Regions from separate parts of the Parvivirga hydrogeniphila genome, predicted to be linked through region 2. Evidence: riboswitches for the same ligand, from Rfam matches in the RefSeq annotation. Region 2 holds a riboswitch; the other holds the start of a gene.
The links. Region 2 has a riboswitch for cyclic di-GMP ahead of MX659_RS01940 (hypothetical protein). Riboswitches for the same ligand answer to the same signal wherever they lie in the genome.
Positions count from the first base shown of each region.

Region 1: it holds a riboswitch for cyclic di-GMP, as region 2 does, so the genes downstream of both, MX659_RS07030 (galactose-binding domain-containing protein) here and MX659_RS01940 (hypothetical protein) in region 2, are expected to answer to the same signal.

Region 1 is NZ_JAMCCO010000002.1:289,584-301,036, forward strand. It holds gene ccsA (cytochrome c biogenesis protein CcsA) at 1-646, opposite strand, end outside; gene MX659_RS07020 (cytochrome c biogenesis protein ResB) at 636-2,018, opposite strand; gene MX659_RS07025 (hypothetical protein) at 2,028-2,594, opposite strand; gene MX659_RS07030 (galactose-binding domain-containing protein) at 2,678-6,634, opposite strand; cyclic di-GMP riboswitch class II at 6,729-6,814, opposite strand; gene MX659_RS07035 (cytochrome c3 family protein) at 6,982-8,448, opposite strand; gene MX659_RS07040 (NHL repeat-containing protein) at 8,534-9,634, opposite strand; gene MX659_RS07045 (tetratricopeptide repeat protein) at 9,631-10,377, opposite strand; gene MX659_RS07050 (redox-sensing transcriptional repressor Rex) at 10,374-11,021, opposite strand; gene MX659_RS07055 (O-antigen ligase family protein) at 11,018-11,453, opposite strand, start outside.
Region 2 is NZ_JAMCCO010000001.1:388,424-399,876, reverse strand. It holds gene clpB (ATP-dependent chaperone ClpB) at 1-1,040, opposite strand, end outside; gene MX659_RS01980 (heat shock protein transcriptional repressor HspR) at 1,251-1,655, opposite strand; gene dnaJ (molecular chaperone DnaJ) at 1,675-2,796, opposite strand; gene grpE (nucleotide exchange factor GrpE) at 2,800-3,444, opposite strand; gene dnaK (molecular chaperone DnaK) at 3,447-5,339, opposite strand; gene MX659_RS01960 (4Fe-4S binding protein) at 5,663-5,851, shown strand; gene MX659_RS01955 (hypothetical protein) at 5,920-6,462, opposite strand; gene MX659_RS01950 (NAD-dependent epimerase/dehydratase family protein) at 6,462-7,403, opposite strand; gene MX659_RS01945 (class E sortase) at 7,414-8,118, opposite strand; cyclic di-GMP riboswitch class I at 8,198-8,287, shown strand; gene MX659_RS01940 (hypothetical protein) at 8,385-8,960, shown strand; gene MX659_RS01935 (DUF7507 domain-containing protein) at 9,042-11,453, opposite strand, start outside.

The DNA of each region.
Region 1 (11,453 bases), on a different contig from region 2:
TCTCGATCGGGTCCCATCCCCAGTACCGGCCCCACGCCTCGTTCGCCCAGATGGCTCCGGCCACGATCATGATCCCGAGGAAAAGGAACCCGGCGGCCACGAACTTGTATGCGAGGTCGTCGAGCGCTTCGGGCGCGAGCTTGCCGAGAAGCGGGTCGCCTTCGGTCCGACGCTTGTCCCGCACCAAGAAGAGAACAGCAAGGCAAGACGCGGTGATGAACGATCCGTACGACAGCTTCGCGAACGCGACGTGGATCGCGAGCCACCAGCTCGCGAGGGTCCCGGTGATCGCAAGGTCGCTCTTCGGCGCGAGCATCGCCCCTCCGAGCGCGAGGAACGCGATCGGCATCACGGCCGCAGCCAGCGGCTGAAGCGCGCGCTTGCGCGCGACGAGAAGCAGGAACGCCGCCACGCCGACGAATGCGTACGACGAGACGACTTCGTAGAAGCCGAGGAACGGCCCGTGCCCGACACGCACCCACCGGTAGCCGATCCCTGCGGCGTGCACGAGAAGACCCGCGAGCGCGATGAAGGTCGCGGCTCGCTCGAAGGCCGGCTTGCGGAATACGAAGCCGACGATGGCCGAGACCGCCGAGACTGCATACGCCGTCACCGCTACCCACATGATGATGATCTCAGTCGTCATCACGAGACCTCCTCTCGCACGACTCGCACGAAGCGCTGAAGGCGCGCTCGACCGACGCTCGGACCCGCTGCTGGAAGCTGGGGTCCCGCCGGGCGTGACGCGCCCCGATGCGCACGGTCGCGCCTTCAGGCCCTTTCTGAACCAGCGCAGCCGCTTCCCGGTACGGCGCGAACAGCGCCACCGCCAGCGCCAACACAGCCAGAACGAACACCGCGTACATCGGATAGACGCTCCAGTCGTCCGCCACCGAGAGCCGTGCGTAGTATCCCACGCGTGCGACCGCGATGGCGAATCCAGGAACCGGCTCGAACCGCTCGCCAGGCCGCACCGAACCGCTCCGGCGGCCGGCTGGACCGGTCGCGGTCCACTCGATGCGCGGCTCGCGCGGAAGCGCACGCACGCACCTGCCACCCACCGTCTCCAGCGGTATGGAGAGGTGGAGAGCAGTGACGCCTCCCGGACCGGCCGCTTCGAGAGTGGATGTGGCGACGCACCGTGCCTCGTCGAAGTCGAGAAGCGCGTCTGTCTCAGTGCCATCAGGGGAGATAAGCTTCACGGCAAGCCCGATGTCGTTCGAGTGGACGATGAGCGACTTGTATCGGAGCGGATGGTTCGGGTAGACGAAGCCGCTCTCGAGCCGCTCGGGGCCGTCGTACAGCTCCACGTACGGCGTCGGCCCCCGATCGATGCCGTCCACCACGTGCGTGAGCTCGAGCGAGGGCACCGCGACCGTCAGCATCGTGAAGCCGCGGTGCAGGGGGCCTTCGCTCACGATGCCGTACGACGCGCGCGTGTCGAGACGCGCGCCGCCCACGGGCACGCCCATGAGCCCCTCGGCCCTCGTGAGCTGACCGGCAGCGATCACGACGATGAGCACCGCGAGCAGCCAGTGGAATGCCGGGCTTCCCCACACGCCGAGGCGCGACGATGTCGCGAGCACCACCTCGCTCGAAGCAGTACGCACGCGAAGCCCGGCCTCGCGCAAGGCCGCGCTTGCCGTCTGCACGGCCTCGGCGGGATCGGCGGCCTCGACCACGAAGTCGCAGCGCGCGCCGAGCCGCCGTGCGTGCGCTTCCGGCCGGTCGGCCCGCCGCCACAACCGCACGGCGGCCGCGGTTCGCTCCAGCGAACATGCGACCGTGGACACGAAGAGCGCGGCCGCAAGACCGATGAACACCGGCGAGCTGAACGCGTGGTCGAGGCCGAGCGCCCGGACGAGCCAGTCTCCGGCGCCCTGCAGAGTGCGCCCTCCTGTCGAGCCCTTCTGAGGGACGAGGGTCGCCAGGCCCGACCACGCAGCGAGCGCAGCCAGCAGCACCGCCGCAAGGCGACGGGAGCGCACGAGGTCATAGACGCGAGACACGATACGCATGACGGCGCCTTAGGGAAGCGGGGCCGGAGTCGTGTCGCCTGACTGCGACAGAACCTTCGTCCGCGCCACAAGCCACCCGGTGCCGCTTCGCGCCAGCCCGTACTCGACCTGGTAGACCGTGTTCGCCCACTGCGTCGACGGCGCCCGCTTCGCAAGGCTCCAGTACCGCCAGCGCCAGGTCTCGTTCGTGCGCACGACCGCAGACGTCGCAGCTTCGGACGGCTCGTCAGCGGCCAGCACGGCAAAGGCCGTCATCCGCATCTCCAGTGCCCGGCCCTCCTGGCGGTTGAGTTCGATGTACGCGTCTTCGCGCACTTCCTGCTCGTCGGTGACGTACGGAGCAACGATGCTCGTCTCAAGGCTGAAGTACGCTTCAGGCACAGCTGCAAGGTACGCGGTGACGGCCTGCTTCGGCGTGCTCGAGGGTAGGCGCTCCACCGGCTTCTCGTCGATCGGCATCGCAGTGGAGGACGGCTCCTGAGCGGGAACGTTCCTCGCGCGTGCGCACCCCGCTGTGAGCAAGAGCGCAGCGCAGCACGCGACGCACACGAGCGTTCGTATCTGGCGGGATCCCATGCCCTGCATTCTACGACACTCCAATGAGCGCGGGCCGGGGCAAAGGCCCGCGGCCCGTGCTCGCACGATGGATCGAACGGCCCCTACTGGAACACCCTGAGCTCGGCGATCCCGTAGCCGTTGTTGCGGCCGGTTCCGGTCCTCCGGCACTCGACCTTCAGGTAGCGCGCGTTCCTGGCGCTGAAGGTGACCGTCGAGGTCCCCTTGGGCGCCGAGGTGGTGGAGTAGACCTGCGTCCAGTTGCGATTGTCGGTGGACACGTAGATGCGGAACTCCTTGGCCCAGTAATCTCCGTACCACGCGACCTCTGCCTTGCTCACGCTGTACTGCGCACCGAGGTCCACGGTCAGCCACTCGGTGTCAGACGCTCCGCCGTCTTTCTTCGACCACCAGTAGGTGCTCTCGCTGCCGTCACCGGCCTTGGCCGGCGCGTACGAGCTGCTCTCGTACCTGGAGGCGGTGAAGGTCTTGTTCAGAGCGAGATTCGTGCCGCCAGAGGCCGACGGCGTCAACGCCACGTTCACGGTGGTGGTGATGCCGTTCGTGACGGTCACCGTGGACGACCACGTCTGATAGCCTGCCGCGCTGACCGTCATGGTGTACGCACCACCAGCGATCCCAGAGATCGCGTACGAGCCATCAGAGGCCGTGGTCGCGGTCTTGCCAGCCACGCTCACGGTCGCGCCAGCGACAGGCGCTCCGCTCGAAGCGTTCGTGACCGTCCCGGTCAAGCCGCCGGTCGTCGGCGCAGTCGGATCCAAGACGAGCGGCCACTTCGGAGAGACCGAGCTCCCGTGCTCGCCGCAGGAGGTCGAGCAATCGCCCTCGCTCCACGAGCCGGGCACATAGCTCTTGAGCTTCAGGCCGGTCAGGCCAGTGCTCGCATACGGGGCTCCGTCCGTGGTGTACGCCAACATGCGTGGCCGCTTCCACCCGTGCGGCACTTGCGCGTGGCAGAGGATGCACTTCCCGCGGCTCGAGCCCTGGTGATCGCCCTTGGAATGCACCCCGTTGCTCCAGGAGCCCGAGGTTCCATTCAGGTCGTGGCACTTCGCACAGATCACCGTCGTCGAGCTCATGCCGTTGGACGTGTTGCTGAGGTATACGGTCTTCCAGCTCGTCGGGTACGACGGATCGATGTTGACCTTCATCGCGGACCCGTGCGGACCAGTCGCCCCGCTGTACGTGTGGCACGCATCGCAGCCCATGACCGAATCCGTCGCCCAGCCGCTCTTGAGGAAGGACGATGCGGCCGGCAGCGTCCACGTGTACGTCGTGCCGTTCACGTTGAACGACGACTGCATGCCGGGCAGATCGCTCGAGACTCGGTGGCCTGAGGACGTCTTGGACGTGAACTCCCATGCCTGTCGCGCGTTGTGCGGCGAGTCCGGATGGCAGGTCAGACACCGGCGATCGCCTGCAGCGATGGCGGCCTGCACGGTGGTGTCCGTCGAGCCGTGGCAGGTCTGGCAGGTGTACCCGAGCGCAGAGTGCTCGTCATCGAGGTACATGAAGTGGCAGCCCTTGCACCCGCTCGGATTGGAGCCGGAGGCGTTATGGGCCTCGTGGTGGTTGGGCCCGACACCAGCGTGGCAGACGGTGCAGTCGGTCGTGGTGGCCGGCTGATCCGGGCCTTTGTGGCACACAGAGCAGCCTCCGCCTGGCAGACCGGCGTGGATGTTATCGACGTTCGATATGTCGTGACAGCCGGTCCCCGCGCACGCAGTGTTCGTCGCCTGGTGCTTGGTCTGCCTCTCCGCATGCTTCACGGGATGGCAAGCGCCGCACGTCTTGTCCCAGGGAGCGGTGAACGCGTCGACTTTCTGCTCGTGGCACTGCACGCACGTCACACCGACTGTCGGCTTGAAGTGCTCGGCCTTCATGTCTTTGTAGTGGCACTGGCCGCAGCCCGACTCCGCTGACGCGTCGTGCGCGGCAGGTGGATAGTGGCTCGGATCCACCGGACTGAGCGCGCCGTGGCAGTTGGTGCACTTCGTCGATGACGGCAGCGCGACCTGCTCATTGTGGCAGTAGTCGCATGACGCGTCCTGGGTCGCGCCGTGGATGCTTCGCACGTCAGCAGTCTCGTGGCAGTCGACGCACTCCTGGCTGTCCGGAGCCGTGTGGATGGTCGCTATGTCGCCGTGCACCTCGTGGCAGGTCGAGCAATCGGCGCTCGCACGGCTCCAGTCGATGCGGCCAGGATCGGCGTTCTGGTGGCACAGAGCGCACGTCGTCGCGTACTGCGGGTAGCGCGAGAGGTACGGCTCGTGCACCTCGGGCAGCGTGTTGGCTGCGTGGCAACGCGAGCCGATACAGCTCGAGGGCATCGCGTTGAAGGTGTGCGCGCCAGGCAAAGCGCGGTGGTAGTCGGTGCCAGCAGTCGTATGGCAGCTTGCGCACGCGGCCGTCTTCGCGCTGATGTCTGGCACCCGCGTCGGATTCGCGTGACAGACCGCGCATCCGCCGAGGGCGGCGTTCTTGTGCACGACCGTCACGTCGAGCGGCTGCCCCGCGACACCGTGGCACGACGAGCACCCATCGATGCTCGCGTCGTCGCGAGCGGTGTGCTTGCTCGTGGCGCCGGCGTGGTACTCGGCGTGGCACGCGGTGCACCGCGTGTCGTTCGCCACCTCGATCGCGAACTGCACCTGCTGCCCGCGCTCGCCTTCGTAGTAGCCATGGCAGACATCGCACCCGCTGAGCGGCTTCCCGCTTGGCGTCGTCGCAGTGACGCCATCGTGCACGTCCACGAGCGACGCTGCGTGGCACCCGCTGCACCCCTGGTCGCCAGATGGCGTGTAGGCGCTCCGATGAGCGCCTGATATCGGGGCGTGCACGGGGTGGCACGCCTCGCAGTTGGTCTTGCCGGTGGCGATCGCGTCAAGCACCTCGAGCTTCGAGGACTTGTGGCACGAATCGCAGTCGAGCGGCGTCCCGTCCGACGTGTAGCGCGGCAACCTCGTCACCACGCCGTTCGAGGTCCCCATGTGTTCGTCGAGGAGGTTCGACGTGTGGCACATGATGCAGTCGTTCGTGGGCGCCGTCGACGCCGAGCCCGTGTAGTACCCGTAATGCGGACCTGCGGCGTCGACGAGCGGCGGCTGCGCCCAGTGGATCGAGCGGTGCGCATCGCCGGCGGTCGCGTCGTGACACGCCCCGCACGCCGTGTCGCCCGCCGCGATCGCCGCAGCGTACCGCGGGTCGGAGGTGTTGCCGTGGCAGAGCGTGCAGCCCTCGCCCGGCCTGCGGGCCTCGTGCTCGGCCACCAGATCGCGCGAGTCGTGGCACCCTGACGCGATGCAGCCGTCCATGGACCACGTGCTCAGGTGCGTGTCAGGCGTGTAGTGCTGGTCGAGCGGCTCATGGCAGTTCGTGCAGGCAGGAAGGTCGGCGCCCGACTCGATCGCGGTCTTCGGGTGACACGCAGACGCGTAGCACGTCACGGGGCGCGTTCCGTAGTTGAACGTGCTCTCGATAAAGACCGCGCCTGCGGCTCCCGTGCACACCTGGCTCGCGACCGGCGCGTACGAAGCGACCGTAGACTGAGCGACTACGTGGCCGCCGTGCGTCGCAGGCGCCTCGTGACACGCGTCGCACGACGCGGCGAGGTGGCAGTTCTTGCACCATTGGCTGGTGAACACGCCGCTCGTGACCCAGTCAGCATCACCGTGGATCCGGTGAAGCTCTTCTGGCGACGTCATGAGGGACGCTGACGACGCGAATCTCCCAGCGACGGGATCGTAGTACTGCCCGAGCCACGCGGTGTTCGCGTCTGTCCGTCCGTGACACTGGCTGCACCACGGAGAGTCGACCGCTTTCTCGTGTATCCCAGCGTCAGGACTCATCGCGTGACAGGCGTTGCACTTGGCGAACGAGACCGGCGCGCGGAAGTCGACCGCTTTCGAAGAACTGCCTCCGGACACGGAATGGCACCCGAGACACACCGAGTTCTCTGCTGGAGCGGCCGCGTACGCGACACCGGTCACGGCGGCGCACACGACGAGCACCGCTACGGCGAACAGCACTGTCCTTCTCATGACTCCCCTCTCGCCTCACGCCGACCACGTTCGGTGCTGTCAGCGCGGCAGAGGGGCTCTTGGCTGGTCACGGCACCCATGCGCTGCCCTGCTGACAGGCATCGGCCGGTTGCGCCACCAGCTCATCGCCGCCCAAGGCGCCCAAATCACGGGCAGCGAGTCATCGCTTCCGAACCGCGCACCATCGGTGCGCCCCTCACTCCCGGAGACGCGGTACGTGAATTATGAGCGGACTCCCTCCGGCATGTCAATAGTGACGTACGTCACGAGTGACTGCGCTCGGACGGCAGCCGCCTTTCCGCTTGAACAGCGCACGAGCCGACACGCGTGCAGCACACGGTGGCTCGCTAGAAGTCGATTCCGACCCGCTTGCCCGGCACCACGCGATGGCAGATCAGGCAGTTCCCGTCCTTGGGGAAGTCGTAGTTGCGCAACATGTAGTTGTGCTGCGTCCCATGCGGATTGTGGCAGGTCGACGTGCACGTGAGCGGTCTGCGCGCCTTCACGTCGTAGTGCGTCGGCCGGACGGGATGGTTGTTCCGGTACTCGGTGGCAGACGACTCGTCGAAGTACGTCGGCGCATGGCACTGGAAACAGACCTCGGGGTTCGGCTTGATCAGCAGCGGCGCCCAGTTCGAACCGTGCGGGGTGTGGCAGCGCACGCACAGCGTCTGGAAGTGCGCGCTGCGATCGTACGTCGCCTGGATGGCCGCCTTGTGGCACTGGTAGCACATCGCGTTGTTTCTCGCGGAGAGCAGCGCTGGGTAGTCCGCTGCGTGCGGGTTGTGGCAGTCCGCACAGTTCAGTTCGACCGTTCCGACCGGGTGATGGCTTGGCTTCAAGAAGTCGTACTTGATGCCTGGATGGCACCGGTAGCACAGCCCGGGCTGGTATTCGATGAGAAGCGGCGTGTAGTCGGAGCCGTGCGGCTCGTGGCAGCCCGTGCAGTTGTCGTATAAGAACGGGTGGTGCTGCACCGGCTTGAGAGAGAGCGGAGCGACCGATGGGTGGCAGGTGAAGCACAGGTCGCGCTGGTTGTCCACCAGAATGCCCCGATATCCCGACGCGTGAGGATCGTGGCAGTTGAGGCACCAGCGGCCTCCTGCTGGCGGATGGACCTGCTCGCGGTTCAGCTCTCGGCCGATCGGATGGCAGGTGACGCACAGGTCGCGCTCGTCTTGCGTCAGCAGCGCGCGGAACTTCGACGCATGCGGCTCGTGGCATTCTGTGCAGCGGCCTTCCTCGAACGGCACGTGAGGGTAGTCCTCTGACAGCAGCGGCCCCATGTCGCCGTGGCACATCCAGCACAGCTCGTTCTTCGGGAGGGTCGGCTCGGAGTCCTTGCCCTTCACCTTCTTCTCGGTCTTCGAGACGACCTGCCCGCCCTGGTCCTCCCCGACCTTGCTCTCGCCGGTCGAGAAGACGTCGAGCACCACTTTGAGCGGCAGCCACTCGACGAGCGTCTTCACCCGTTGCCACACCTGCTTCGCGCCAGCGATGACCGATGTGACCTCGACGTGGCCGTGAGGCGTATGGCAGGTGGTGCAGTCCTTGCGCATGAAGGGATCGTGCACCGTCGGATACGAGAACTGCGGGATGAGCTCGGAATGGCACTGCAGACATTCGAGGTTGCGCGTGATGCGCTGTATCTGCTCGGGAGTCTTCGTCGTGTACGTCTGGACGATGGTGGTCACGCCGCAAGCCAAGAGCAGCACGAGCAGCGCAACGCCGAACGCGAGCCGGCCGCGTCGCTCGGCTGTTCGATCGCGCTGGTCCTCAGACGCAGGACCAGATGTGACCTCGGCGTCGCTCACCCACCCTCCTCAGGCGCACCGGAACCGCTCATGTGAAGTCTATCACGCGATGCCGCCTCGGCACAGCACCGCCTGACAAGGATTCCTAACGTCCCGTCAGTCTCACGCACTGCACGCGACCGTTCTCCTTATCGGCGATCACCAGGAATCCCCTGAGACGCTCGACATCGTTAGGGAAGTTGAGCTGCCCGGGCTCGGTGCCCCGTTCTCCATAGCGTGCAGTCACCGTGTGCTCTTCAGAAGAGATGCGCACGAGCTGGAAGGCGAACGAGTCGGCAACGAGCACGTCGCCGTCGGAGAGCACCGTCAGACCACGCGGAAGCTGGAGCGGTCGTGAAGAGCGGTCGTTCAGCCCCTTCGGCGGAGTCCCGACCGTCCACAGCGGTGTGCCGTCTGGGCTGAACGCGGTCACGCGCGCGTGGTTGGAGTCTGACACGTAGACCGTCCCATCTGCGCCGACCGCAAGCCCGTTCGGATGGTCGAGGTCGCCTATCTCCATCCCCGGCTTGCCCCACTGGCGGACGAACGTGCCGTCCCGCTTGAACACGAAGACCTGCCACTGGTCCGTAGCGAACACGTAGTCGCCGCTCACTGCGACGTCCGTGACGGCGATGCCGCCGCCCTCTTGGCCGGACGACCCGCGACCGACCGGCTTCGTCGGGTCAGGGAACCGCCGAAGCGGCTTTCCGTCCGGGTCGTACACCTCGATGGAGTCGTTGTAGAAGCTGGCGACGTAGACGTTGCCGTCCTCGTCCACGTCGATCCCCGCCGGGTAGTTGAGGCGTCCTGGCTTGTACGAGTACGTACCGCCCGGAACGGGCTTGGCCACACCGAAGCCGCCGAACTCGAACAGGAACCTGCCGTTCGCATCGAACACGCACACCCGGTTGTTGCCCGAGTCCGTCACGTACACGCGGCCGCTTCGCCCCACGGCCACACCCATCGGACGGTCGAAGAGCGGCTTGTCGCCTACGCCCGGCCCGTACACCTGCCACACGGGCCTGATTCCCTCCTTCGGCGGAAGCGATCCGAGCGATTCGGGCCGGCCCAGGAAGTACAGGAGATAGACGAGAAGGGCGATGAGCAGCAGGAAGAGAACCACGGCCAGCACCATGAACCACTGACGCGGCGTGAGCCGGATGCCGCGCCTGAGGGATCCCAGCGGGTTGACGCGGCGTACGCTCACTGGCTGGCCTCCAGTCTCTTCAGCCCCTCTTTCGCCTCGGTCATGTCCGGGGCGTACTTCAGCGCCGCGCGGTAGTATGCGATCGCTGCTTCGCGCTTCCCCAGCTGCTCGCTCGCATAGCCGGCGATGTACTGCAAGTCGGCGTACTGCGGCTGGCTCTTCAACACCGGCTCCACGGTGAACAGCGCCGACTTGTAGTGCTTCTGGCTCAGGTACAGCTCTCCGAGCGTCTTGGCGGCAAGCACGTGGTCGGGCGCTTCCTTCAGCACGTCCCACAGCGCTGCCTCGGCCTCTTTGGGCTTCCCTTCCGCAAGCAGGGTCACGCCGCGGTTGTACATCGCCGCCAGGTTCTTCGGGTCACGCTTCAGGACTTCTTCGTACTGCTTGAGCGCCTCGTCCCAGCGCTGTTGCTGCTGATACGCGTAGGCGAGGTTGAGACGCGCCTCGATGTCTTCGGGATCGCGCTTGACCGCGGCCTTCCACGTCTCTTCGGAGACGGTCGCGGGCGTCGCCTGCTTGCCGCGCGTGAGCACGCCACGAAGCACGAAACCGCCTGCCGCCGTGACCGCAAGCAGAAGGACGAGGACCAGCAGCGCAAGCCACCCCGGAACGAGGTCCTCCTCATGCGGGCCGTCCTCGACGCCCTCGCCCGAAGCGGCATCGGGTGCGACGTTGTCTGCGATGCTCGGCACAGCCTGGGCAACGTCCTTCGCGATGCCCTCCGTCTTGCGCGACCGCGTCACCGGGCCCCCTCCTGCTGGGAAAGCCAGAAGGACAGTATCTGCAGGTCCGTGGACAGACACACTGAACGGACGTTCACGTCGTCCGGTACGATCAGCCGCGTGGGAGCCATGTTGAGGATCGCCTTCACGCCGCCTTCGACGATGGCGTCGGCGGCGATCTGGGCGCCTTGCACCGGCGTCGTCAGGATCGCGATCTCCACCCCGAGCTTGCGCACGACCTCGGGCGCCGAATCGACGTGATAGACCTGCACGCCATGGAAGTCCTTGCCGACCTTGGCGGGGTCGATGTCGAAAAGCGCGACGATCTCGAACCCGCGCTCAGCGAATCCCGGGTAGCCGTGCAAGGCGGAGCCGAGCTTGCCATACCCGACGATGGCCACCTTGCGGCGCTCCTTCACACCCAGCAACGTCGAAAGATGCTCGATGAGCGCGGACACTTCGTACCCGATGCCGCGCGTGCCGAGCTCGCCCAGGTACGAGAAGTCCTTGCGGACCTGCGCGGGGTTCGTGCCGCACAACGCCGCAAGCCGCTCGGACTTCACGAGCGGAACGCCCAGCGCCTGCAGCTCGACAAGGCACCGCAAGTACTGCGGCAACCGCTCGACCGTGCTGGCAGGGATCTCGTCGATACGCCGTTCGCTCATCGTGTCGTCTCCTTCGCCGTGAGGCTCGCCACGACCGACTGCAGCGCCTCCTGCGCGTCCGCCCTTCCTCCAGAGAGCTGGACGGCCCGCTCGAACGCGGCCTTCGCGCCGGTAAGGTCACCGAGCAGCCGTTTCGCGTCGCCGAGCGCCATCCACGCCTCGACGTAGTTCGGGTCCTGGTCCGCGGCTTCAGCGGCCTGCATGGCCGCCTCCTCCACGTCGCCTCGCGTCATGAGCGCGAGCGCGAGCTGCACGCGGATCGCGGGTCCGAACGGCTCCACCTCGACACCCTTGCGGGCGATCTCAACAGCCTTGTCCGCGTACGTTCCGCCGAGGTAGTACGACGCTTGATTGTACAGGTTCGCGAGGAAGACGTAGTTGTCGTACTCGGTGGGCACGAAGTCGATCACCGAGAGGAACTCCCGCTCCGCC
Region 2 (11,453 bases):
TCCTCGACGCTCGGCTCACCCACGAACACCGGCTGGAAGCGTCGCTCGAGCGCAGCGTCCTTCTCGATGTGCTCCCGGTACTCGTCGAGCGTCGTCGCGCCGATCGCGTGCAGCTCGCCGCGGGCGAGCGCCGGCTTGAGCATGTTCGATGCGTCCATCGCGCCTTCGGCCGCACCGGCGCCGACGAGGGTGTGCAGCTCGTCGATGAACAGGATGATGCGGCCTTCGGCGTTCTGCACTTCGCGCAAGACGGCCTTCAGCCGGTCCTCGAACTCGCCGCGGTACTTCGCGCCCGCCACCATCGCGCCTAAGTCGAGCGCGATGATCTCCTTGTCCTTCAACGTCGCCGGGACGTCTCCAGCGACGATGCGCTGCGCGAGACCCTCGACGATAGCGGTCTTGCCGGTGCCCGGCTCGCCGATGAGGACTGGGTTGTTCTTCGTCCGCCGCGAAAGCACCTGGATGACCCGCCGGATCTCCGCGTCGCGACCGATCACCGGGTCGAGCTTGCCCTCGCGCGCCGCCGCCGTGAGATTCCGGCCGAACCGCTCGAGCGCTTGGAACTGCGCCTCGGGATTCTGATCGGTCACGCGCGCGCCGGCCCGAAGCTCTTCGATGGCGGCCGCAAGCCGCGGAGCCGTGACGCCGTGCACGCTCAGGATGCGGCTGGCTTCTCCGCCCTCCTCGACGATGCCGAGCAGCAGGTGTTCTGTCGACACGTACGCGTCTTTCAGCTTCTCGGCGTGCTTGAAGGCGCTGTTCAGAACCGTGTTAAGGCGCGGCCCGATGCCTGCCGGCCCGGCGGCGCCGGGACCGGAAACCTTCGGCATCTTGGCGATGGCCGATGCGACCTCGGCCTCCACGAGGTCGGGGTCCGCACCGACCTTCTGCACGATCGGCCGCACGATGCCCTCGGCGGCGTCAAGCAACGCCTTGAGCAGATGCTCTGGCTCTATCACCTGCGAAGAGGCCTCGTCGGCGATGCCCTGCGCCGCCTGGAGCGCCTCTTGCGCTTTCACTGTCAGTTTGTCCAACCTCATGTCTCATCAGCTCCTTCGAGCGCCCAAGCGCCCGCGTTCCATTCCGTCTCGGCCGCACCGGCCGTCACCGCAGCGTTCAAGCCGGCGCCGCGCGCCCCTTCAGCAGGCGTGACCACGCCCACGCCAGGAGCCGTCATACCGGCCCACCGGGTATTTCCCCGGCCCGGACGCCTTCGAGCCAGCGGATGAATCCGCTTCGACGATCGCCCATCATCCGTCCCTCCGGACGATGCCGCCCCGTGGGACGTGCACGATGTCCGCTCGCATGCTCTGGCGGACACGCTGGATCTCGATGGCGAGCCGCCGCTCCGCCTGGCTGACCTCAGCGCGAGCCTGCTCGAGCTCTGCCTGCAGCCGCTCGATCCGGTCCTCGAGCTCCAAGATCCGCACCACGCCTGCGAGGTTGACGCCCTCGTCTTGCGTCAGGCGCTGGATCAGCCGGAGACGCTCGATGTCCGCGTCGGAGTACAAGCGCGTGTTGCCAGCCGAGCGCTTCGGCTTGATCAGGCACTTGCGCTCGTAGATGCGAAGCGTCTGCGGGTGCATGCCTGCAAGCTGGGCCGCCACGCTGATCATGTACAGCGGCCGCTCCTTGTGGCCCCGTTGGCTCCTCATCGCTTGCCTCCTTCGTCATTCACCGGATGTGCGAACGGACGTCTTCGGTGTAGACCCGCGCGAACTCCTCCAGGAGCTCGCGTTGACGCGCCGTCAGTTTCGTCGGCACTCTCACGCGAACCCTGACCTTCAAGTCGCCCGCCCCTTTGCCCTTGAGCCGCGGCGCTCCTTTCTTGGGAATCCTCAGCACCTTGCCGTCCTGCGTGCCTGCCGGGATCTTGAGCTTCACCCGCTCGCCTGCCGGCGTAGGGACCGTGACCTCGGTGCCGAGAGCCGCTTCCGCGATCGTCACGGGCAGCTCGATCACCACGTCAGCGCCGTCACGCGTGAAGTAGGGGTGCGGCTTGACGTGCGTCACCACGTACAGATCGCCTGGAGGGCCGCCGGCGGCGCCGGGTTCGCCCTTGCCCTTGAAACGCAGCTTGCTTCCGTCCGTGACACCGGCGGGGATGTTCACGGTCACTGGCTTCACGCGCGTGACCGTTCCGCGACCTTTGCAGGTGCTGCACGGCTGCTCGACGATCGTGCCCTCACCACCGCATCGAGGACAGGGCCGCGAGAACGCGAACAGCCCCTGCCCCTGCGTGACGTGCCCGGAGCCCTTGCAGGTCGGGCACGTCGTTCGGCCCGTTCCCGGCCTCGCGCCCGTGCCGTGGCACGTCGAGCACGTCTCGTCACGCCGCACGTCGACCTTCGTCGAGATGCCGCGAAGCGCCTCGTCGAACGAAAGCGTCACGTCGTACTGCAGGTCTGCGCCTCGCCGAGCCGTCGCTGTCCGAGCGCGACCCGTGCTCGCCCCGAATCCGGAGAACAGGTCCCCGAACAGGTCGCCGAGGTCTCCGACGTCGCCGACGTGCGTATAGGTGAACCCGCCCGGCCAGGCGCCTGCGCCGCCCGCCGAAGCCCCAGCTCCAGGCGGGACGTTGCCGCCGAAGTATTGGCCGAACTGGTCGTACTGCTTGCGCTTCTCGGGGTCCGACAAGACCTCGTACGCCTCGTTGATCTCCTTGAAGCGCTCTTCGCTGCCGCCCGCGTCGGGATGGTGCTTCCGCGCCTGCTTCCGGAAGGCCTTCTTGATCTCCTCTTGCGTGGCGTTCTTGCTCACGCCGAGTATGTCGTAGTAGTCCTTGGCGGCAGCCATGGCCTACTCCTTCGCCGCCTGGCCTCCGACGCTCACGACGACCATCGCGGGCCGAATGATCCTGCCCGCAAGCGAATAGCCCTTCTGATAGACCTCCAACACCGTTCCTTCGGGCACGCTTGCATCCTCGCGCTGCCCGACCGCCTGGTGCCGCGCAGGGTCGAACGGCTGGCCGAAGGGGTCGATCGCCTCGACACCTTCTTTGGCGAGCACGCCGAGCATCTGCTTGTGCACCATCTCCACGCCTTGCAGCAGCTGCTTGAGGTCGCCGCCTGCCGTCACATGGTCGATGGCGCGCTCGAGGTTGTCGAGCACGGGCAGGAGCTCGACGATGATCCGCTCACCGGCGCGAGCGGCCATCTCGGCCTGGTCGCGCGCGACGCGCTTGCGGTAGTTCTCGAACTCCGCACGCACGCGCTGCGCCGTCTCAAGGTGCTCGGCGGCCTCCTGGCGCGCCGCCTCCAACTCCGCTTGCAGCTGATCGCCGCGCAAGTCGAGCTCCGCCCCAAGGTCCGCCTCGAGCTCGGGGTCGAGCGGAGCGGACGCTGCGGAGACGTCCTCGCGGACCGCCTCCGCAGCGCGATCGTCGCGCCGTTCGTGCTCCGAAACCGGCCCGCCGCCGGAGCCCGTGTGCTTCCGCTCGGCCATGGCTACTTCTCCTCGTCCACGACCTCGAAGTCAGCGACCTCTTCCTCGCCCTGCTCAGACGCAGTCTCGGCGCTGCCGGCCTCGCCGCTGGGCGGAGCCTGGTGGTACGCGATCTCTGCCAGCTTGAACGACGTCTGCTGCAGACGTTCGGTGGCCTTGCGGATGGCGTCCAGATCGCTTCCCTCGAGCGCCTTCTTCACCTCCGCGATGGCCTCCTCGCACGCGCTCTTGGTCTCGGCCGGCACCTTGTCGCCCAGGTCCTTGAGCGACTTCTCAGTCGCGTACACGAGCGTGTCGGCGTTGTTGCGGACTTCGACCTCTTCGCGCTTGCGACGGTCTTCTTCGGCGTGCGCCTCGGCCTCGCGAACCATCCGCTCGACCTCTTCATCCGACAGCGCAGTCGTGCCGGTGATGGTGATCTTCTGTTCCTGGCCGGTGCCCAGGTCCTTCGCGCTGACGTTCACGATGCCGTTCGCGTCGATGTCGAACGTGACCTCGATCTGCGGCACGCCGCGCGGCGCAGGCGGGATGTTCGTGAGGTGGAACCGGCCGAGCGTCTTGTTGTCGGCCGCCATCTCACGCTCGCCCTGAAGGACGTGGATCTCCACGCTCGTCTGGCCATCCGCCGCGGTAGTGAAGATCTCGCTCTTGCGGGTCGGGATCGTCGTGTTGCGCTCGATCAGCTTCGTCATGACGCCGCCGAGCGTCTCGACGCCGAGCGAGAGAGGCGTCACGTCGAGCAGCAGGATGTCCTTGACGTCGCCCGCAAGCACGCCGCCCTGGATGGCTGCGCCGAGCGCCACGACCTCGTCCGGGTTCACGCCCATGTGCGGATCCTTGCCGGTGAGCTGCTTCACGAGCTCCTGGACCGCCGGCATGCGCGTCGAACCGCCCACGAGGATGACGTGGTCAATGTCAGACTTCGACAGACCGGCGTCTTTGATGGCCTGCTCGACCGGTTTGCGGCACCTGTCCAGCAGGTCCGATGTGATCTTCTGGAACTCCGCGCGCGTGAGCGTGTAGTCCAGATGCTTCGGGCCGGTCTGGTCAGCCGTGATGAACGGGATGTTGATCTGCGTCGACTGCATCGACGACAGCTCCATCTTCGCCTTCTCGGCGTGCTCCTTGAGCCGCTGGAGCGCCATCTTGTCCTGATGCAGGTCGATCCCGTGGTCGGCCTTGAACTTGTCTGCGAGCCAGTCGATGATCCGCTGGTCCCAGTCATCGCCGCCGAGGTGGTTGTCGCCAGAGGTCGACTTCACCTCGAAGACGCCCTCGCCGATCTCGAGGATCGACACGTCGAAAGTGCCGCCACCGAGGTCGAACACGAGGATGGTCTGGTCCTGGCCCTTCTTGTCGAGACCGTACGCGAGCGCAGCTGCGGTCGGCTCGTTGATGATGCGCTTCACCTCGAGGCCGGCGATCTTGCCAGCGTCCTTGGTCGCCTGGCGCTGCATGTCGTTGAAGTACGCCGGCACCGTGATGACGGCCTCAGTGACCGGCTCGCCAAGGTACGCCTCCGCGTCGGCCTTCAGCTTCTGGAGGATCATCGCTGAGATCTCCTCCGGCGTGTACTGCTTGCCCTCGACTTCGACGACGGCGCGGCCGTCTTTGCCCTTGACGACTTTGTACGCCACCGTCTTGCGCTCCGACTCGACCTCCTCGAAGCGCCGTCCGATGAACCGCTTGATGCTCTTGATGGTGTTCTCGGGGTTCGTGATCGCCTGGTTCTTCGCCGCCTTGCCGACGATGCGCTCGCCGTTCTTGCGGAACGCGACGACCGACGGCGTCGTGCGGTCGCCCTCAGCGTTCACGATGATGGTCGGCTCGCCACCTTCCAGCACCGCCATCGCCGAGTTCGTCGTCCCGAGATCGATGCCGATTATCTTGCCCATGTCCTGCCTCTCCTTCCGAGTCCGCGCGTGCGCGGTCGTTGTCTGTCTCCTCGCAACGGGCATCATACCCGCTTTTCGCTCCTGCGACTCTACAATCTAAGTGCATTAGTGTCAAGTTTTCTAAAACGACCTGGCTTATGATACCCAGCTCGCCCTCCGTCTAATCGTTGGCACGCGCGGGAACGACGAGGGCCAGCAAGATGTCTCGATGATTCCTGTCTTCCGCCTCTTTACACGCACTGGCGCGTCGGATACTGTACGTCGCGGTTTGGCCCGCCCACGTCATCTGCGTTCGGGGGGCGTCTACGACGAAGGAGGAGCACATGCCTCGACCCATCATCGATCCTGAAGAGTGCTCGGGCTGCGGGATCTGCGTGGACGCATGCCCTGAAGGCGTCCTTGAGCTCGTGGACGACGTTGCCGAACCGGTGAACGAGGACGACTGCACGGGGTGCGCGACCTGCATGGAGGAATGCCCGATGGGCGCGATCGTGGAGATCGAAGAGGACTGAGACCTCGCAGCATCGTGTTCCGAGCACTGGGCGCCATCGCACGGCGCCCAGTGCTATTTTCCGGGTCCTCAGCTTCTGACGAGCGCCTTCATCTGACGCCACACGACGCGCTTGGCCGCTTCGTCAACGAGCGCTGCCGAGAAGTCGTCCGTTGCAAGCAGGATGTGCCCGGGCAGGTGGACGGGCACGCCTGGCTTGAGCGCCTCTGTGCCGAAAGCGGCGGCGACATCGCCGGCGGCGACCGCGTCGAGCGCGAGCACGAGCTCAGCCTCCACGGCCTCGGCCAGCTCGCGGACCCGCCTCGCCACTGCGTCCGGGTGCTCCTCGGCCTCCGCCGAGGGCCTGCTCGCCATGCAGAACGGGTCGCCCTCGACGCCGAGCGCTGCGAGCGCCTTCCGGAGGGCCTCGCCGTCCTTTCCCCCGAACACGCGCCCGGCGACAGCGTCGGCCTCGGTCGGATGGCCCTTCACGGCCAGCACCGCGCTGTACGCCGGAGCAGACGACGCCGCGCGCCGACGCCCCGGCACGAGCGACTCCGCACGCTTCACCTCGGCCGCGAGCTTGGCCTGCCAGAGGTGGGCGGCGCCGACGTGCTCCTCCTCAGCCGGCATCACACGCTCCTGGCGAACCACTGCACGGTCATCGCAAGCCCGGTTTCCAGAGGGACGCGCGCCTCCCAACCGAAGACGGACCGCGCCTTGACCGGATCGAGAGCGCTCCTAGCGATGTCGCCCTCCCGCGCAGGCGCATGCTCGACCGGCCCTGCGTAGCGCGTCGCCGCGCGCAGGTGCGCGACCAGCGTGTCGAGCGACGTCTCGGATCCGGTCGAGATGTTGTAGGCTGGACCGTCTTCACCCTCGCCCGCGAGCGGTTCCGGCGATTCGAGCGCAGCGAGGATGGCGCTCACCACGTCTCCCACGTAGATGAAGTCGCGGGTCTGGGAGCCGTTCCCGAAGACGATCGGTGCGCGTCTCGCCGACATCGCCGCCGAGAAGATCGCCACCACTCCGCCTTCGCCGCGCCAGTCCTGCCGCGGCCCGTACACGTTCGAGAACCGCAGCGATGCGAAGTCCACGCCGCTGCCGCGGAGCTCCTCTGCGAGCACGCGCTCCGCCTCGAGCTTCGATGCGCCGTACGGGTTCGCCGGCCGCTTCGCTGCCGTCTCGCGCAGCGGCAGCTCCGCCGGCTCGCCGTACACGGCGGCAGACGACGCCGAGATCACCCGCGACGCGCCGCACGCCTTCGCTGTCTGCGCGACCGCCCGCGTCCCATCGACGTTGATGCGCCGGTCGCGCGCGGGGTCGTGGATCGATGCAGGAACGCTCGTCTGCGCGGCGAGGTGGACGATCGCCTCGGGACGGATCGCGACCACAGCGTCGGCGAACCCGTCGCTCGTGATGTCGAGCGTCCGCATCATCGCCGCCGGGTGGAGGTTCTCGAACCGCCCGGTAGAAAGGTCGTCGATCACGTGCACCTCGTGGCCCCCACCGAGAAGCGTCCACACGAGATTCGACCCTACGAACCCGGCCCCGCCGGTCACAAGCACGCGCATCTGCATCTCCTCACTCGCCGGTCGTGTCATTCACTGAAGCGCCCACCATCTTCGCACGAACCACGATCCTGTACCGGGCGCTGTACGGCGGATGGCACGCGGTCAGCGTGAGCGACGGAGTGTCCGTCGTGTCGAAGACCTCCACCTGGTCGGGGCGCACGACGAAGACGCGCTCGACCACGTACCGGTAGGTCGTGTACGGCGCGACGAGCACGATCGCGTCCCCCGGCTTGACGCGGTCGATCCGCCGGAACGGGGCACCGTACGTGGTCCGGTGGCCCGAGATCCCGCAGTTGCCCGTCGGCCCGGGGACGTCCGTGTACGGCGCCCATCCGGGGCCCCGCGTCAGGTCGCGCGGAGCGACTCCTCTTACGACCACAGCGTCAAGTCCCATCGCGTCACAAACGAGACGCGCGAACGCCTCCCCTTCACGAAGCGCTGCCCAGTAGGCCGCATCGTTCTTCCACGCACTGAAGTCGAGCGTGGTCGTCACCTCATGAGAGATGGCCAAAGCTGACAGGGCCGGGGACTCCGCACGAAGCACCTGCTGCGCGCGTTCCGCGAGCAAATCCGTCACGCCGTAGTAGGCCAGGATGCCGAGGGCCACGCCGAAGAACCAGTTGCTCATGAGGCGCGTGCGCGAAACGGCGCGAGCGGATCGCTGCGGTGTCTCTGCCGCGTTCTCGCTCGTACCTTCGAATACTGTCCGCGCCATCGTCATCCTCGCTAAAGCGGGACATCGCCGCTGCCGATACTGCAAGTGTACGGCGATTGAGAAGCGAATACCGGGCGAACCCCGAAAAAGGCACCTCCGCTGAAAGGCGGACGACGCAAAGCCACGGGTCTACAGGAGGCCACCCTCCCAGGACAGCCGGGCTGCCGAGGCAGAGCGCTGGCACGAACGCCGGCCCGAACCCTCAAGAGGCCTTCTCGGGGGGTTCGGGCCGGTTTCGCGCTCTGGCTCGAAAAGGGGCGTTCGAGATGAAGCAGGCAACGAAGAGCCGCACCAGGCTCATGACCCTCGCGGTGGTCGCCGCGGTCGCCATCGCGGCGAGCGCAGTGGCCGTCCTGCCGAGCGACAGCGCATCGGCACGTCTGGCGATCGGGACGACTATCGAGGCCGCGCAACCGGCGATCCCAGCGGTGACGTTCGAGGACGTCGCGCTCGTGCCGGCCGCCGCGTGGAAGCAGCCGACGCCTGTGGCAGTCGCTGAGCCGAGCGGCGCGGTGCCCAAGCCCGCTGGTACGGCGTCCACCGCGTCGAAGCCGAAGACCGTCAGCACGCGGCCAGCGACCTCCTCGGGTGACGAGCTCTCCGAGGCGCGGCGGATCCTGGCCGGGCTGATCGCGAAGTACCCGATCCTCAAGGGGACGACGGTGAGCTTCGGCGATACGAAGGGCTACCAGGCGATCTGCTACTACAAGTCCGGACGCATCGTCATCAACCCCAACCACACTGCGAGCCTGTCCCGCATCCTCAACCACGAGGTGTGGCACATCATCGACTGGCGGGACAACGGTCGCATCGACTGGGGCGAGAACGTGCCGCCGCGGTGAGTCGAGCACCGAAAGCGCAGCGCCACGAAAGCGGGGGCCGCGGATGCGGCCCCCGCTTTCGTGGCGCTGACGCGCCTGCCCCTACTCCTGAGCCCGCCTGCGGATCGCGATGCCGAACACCGCTGCAAGCGTCGCTGCGATGACGAGCAACGTGATGCCGCCGCCGGTGAATGGCAGGAACGGCTCTTCGGTGGTGACCCGCACCGTCCAGGATGACTCGTGGTCGCCGGGGTTGATCACGGCGACGTTGCGGATGTTCGTCGTCCCTTCAGACAACTCGGTCGAGATGCGCATCGTGTAGGTGATGGTCCTGGTCTCACCGGGGCCCAGCGGAACGGTGTCGATCCACACGAGCGTCCCATCGACGACGGCGCCGCCAGCGGTGTCGACGGGCGTGAGGTACCGCTCGTCGTAGTCATCGACGATCCGCACGGAGTCGATCACGCCGCCGCCTATGTTCGAGTACGTCAGCGTGTACGTGACAAGGTCGCCGGCGTCGGCGACGGACCTGTCCGCGCGCTTCACGATCTCGGTGTCGGTGAACGGCAGGAACTCCTCTTGGTTGCCGAAGTCGAGGTCCGAGACCGCAGCGCCGTTGCTCACCACGAAGGTTCCCTCAGGAGCTGCCGTCTGCGTCCAGCCGTCCTGCTGCTCCTCCGCCACGTAGTACGTGCCGGGAAGCAGGCCGTCGAACGAGTAGGAACCGTCCTCGCCGGTCACTGCGACGTCGTACAGCACGAACCCAGGCGCCGCATCCGGCAGCGAGACAGGCTCCATACCGCCGTTGGGCGACTCGCGGTACAGACCGATCGTCCAGCCGGGGAGACCGACCTCATCGGGTTTGTCCCACACGCCGTTGCCGTCGTCGTCAGAGAACTTGTGGCCGGACACGCTCGCGGTGTATGTGAAGGAGTTCGTGGTGTCGCCGTCGAGGACTTCGCCTTCGGTGACGCCCAGAAGCACCTCTTCCCCGTCCTGAGCGGCGTACCACGACACGTTGCCGATCTCGTACGGATACGCGACCTCGACCGACGCCGCGTACGGCCCGGATCCGGTGAGGTCGATCCGCATGGACTCACCGTTGAGCGTGAATTCCACGAAGAACGTGACGCCCGCTGGAGCCGAATCGAACGTGAGCTCGAAAGTCTTGGTGTACAGCACCTTGTGGTTGCCGAAATCGGCGTCCTCTACGACGGTGCCGTTCTCGATGACGAGGTCGCCATCAGGCGCGTCCGTCATCTGCCATCCCGGCTGTCCGACTTCCTCGACCCGGTACGTGCCCGGCAGCAGGCCGGTGAAGGAGTACCAGCCGCCTTCGCCGGTCACCGTCTCAGCGACAGGAGTCCACGTGTACGGAAGCACGAGCGGCTGCACGCCGTCGACCGGCGGCATCGTCGAGCGCCGGTAGAGCTTGATGGTCCAACCAGCAAGCCCGTCCTCGCTCTCCTCCCACGAGCCGTTGGCATTGAGGTCTTCGTACTTGTGGCCCGAGATCGAGCCGGGGCCGTGCTCCCAGCTGTTGGTCATGGGGCCGGTGAGGGTCTCGGGACCGAGGACGCCGGAAAGCGGCACCTCCTCGCCGTCGAGCGAGGCGAAGAACTGCCAGGAGGAGATGGTCGTGCCCCAGGGCAGGACGACGTCGGCCGCGTAGCCGCCCTCGGCGCTCGGGGAAAGCGCGAGGTCGGAGGTGGACGCGCCTGCCGTGTAGCGCACGAAGTAGCCGTCGGCGGCAGGCATGCCCTCGCCCACGGAAAGCGAGAAGGTCTTGGTGACGTCGACCGCCACGCTCGCGTCGTCAGAGGCGGTGACCTCGCGCTGAAGCGCGTCGGTGCCGGTCGCGACCGCCGTGTCCACGGTCGGCTCGCTCACGGTCTCGGTCCACTCGAAGGCATGGGACTCGTCGGGGCCGAGGACGAGGTCGGTGGCGAGCGTGCGCCGCACCGCGCCGTCCACCCAGTCCACGACGTCGACGGTGAGCGTGGTGTTGCCGGTGTTGAGAACCGTGACGCGGTAGGCGACCTCGCCCGAGTCGGTGACGCGGCCAGGCTCGGCCGTCTTGGTCACCGAGAGCGCGGGCATGAGGACGTCCACGTGCGCGTCGTCCGAGTCCGAGACGGTGCCGAAGGAGGTCAGCCCCTCTGCGTACGCCGTGTTGTCGAGCGAATCGGCCTCAGGCGCCTCCATGGAAAGCACGATCTGCATCCCGAGGTCCGAAAGCGCCTGGCCCGGGGCGAGCGACACCGGGGCGGGAAGCAGGTTCGCGCCGCCGTAGAAGGCCGGGTCGGTCACCGTCGTGAGCAGGACCGCGATCTGGCCTGTGTTGCGCACATCGATCGTGTAGGCGAGCGTGTCGCCCGGATGCGCGGCCTCAGGCGAGACGGACTTGTCGACCTCGATCGCGCCGGGGCGCTGCTGGTTCACGAAGTCCGCGCCTTCGATGGCGGTGCCCGATCCGATCTGGAACGGCCCGAGCGCCGGCCCTTCAGGCCAGAT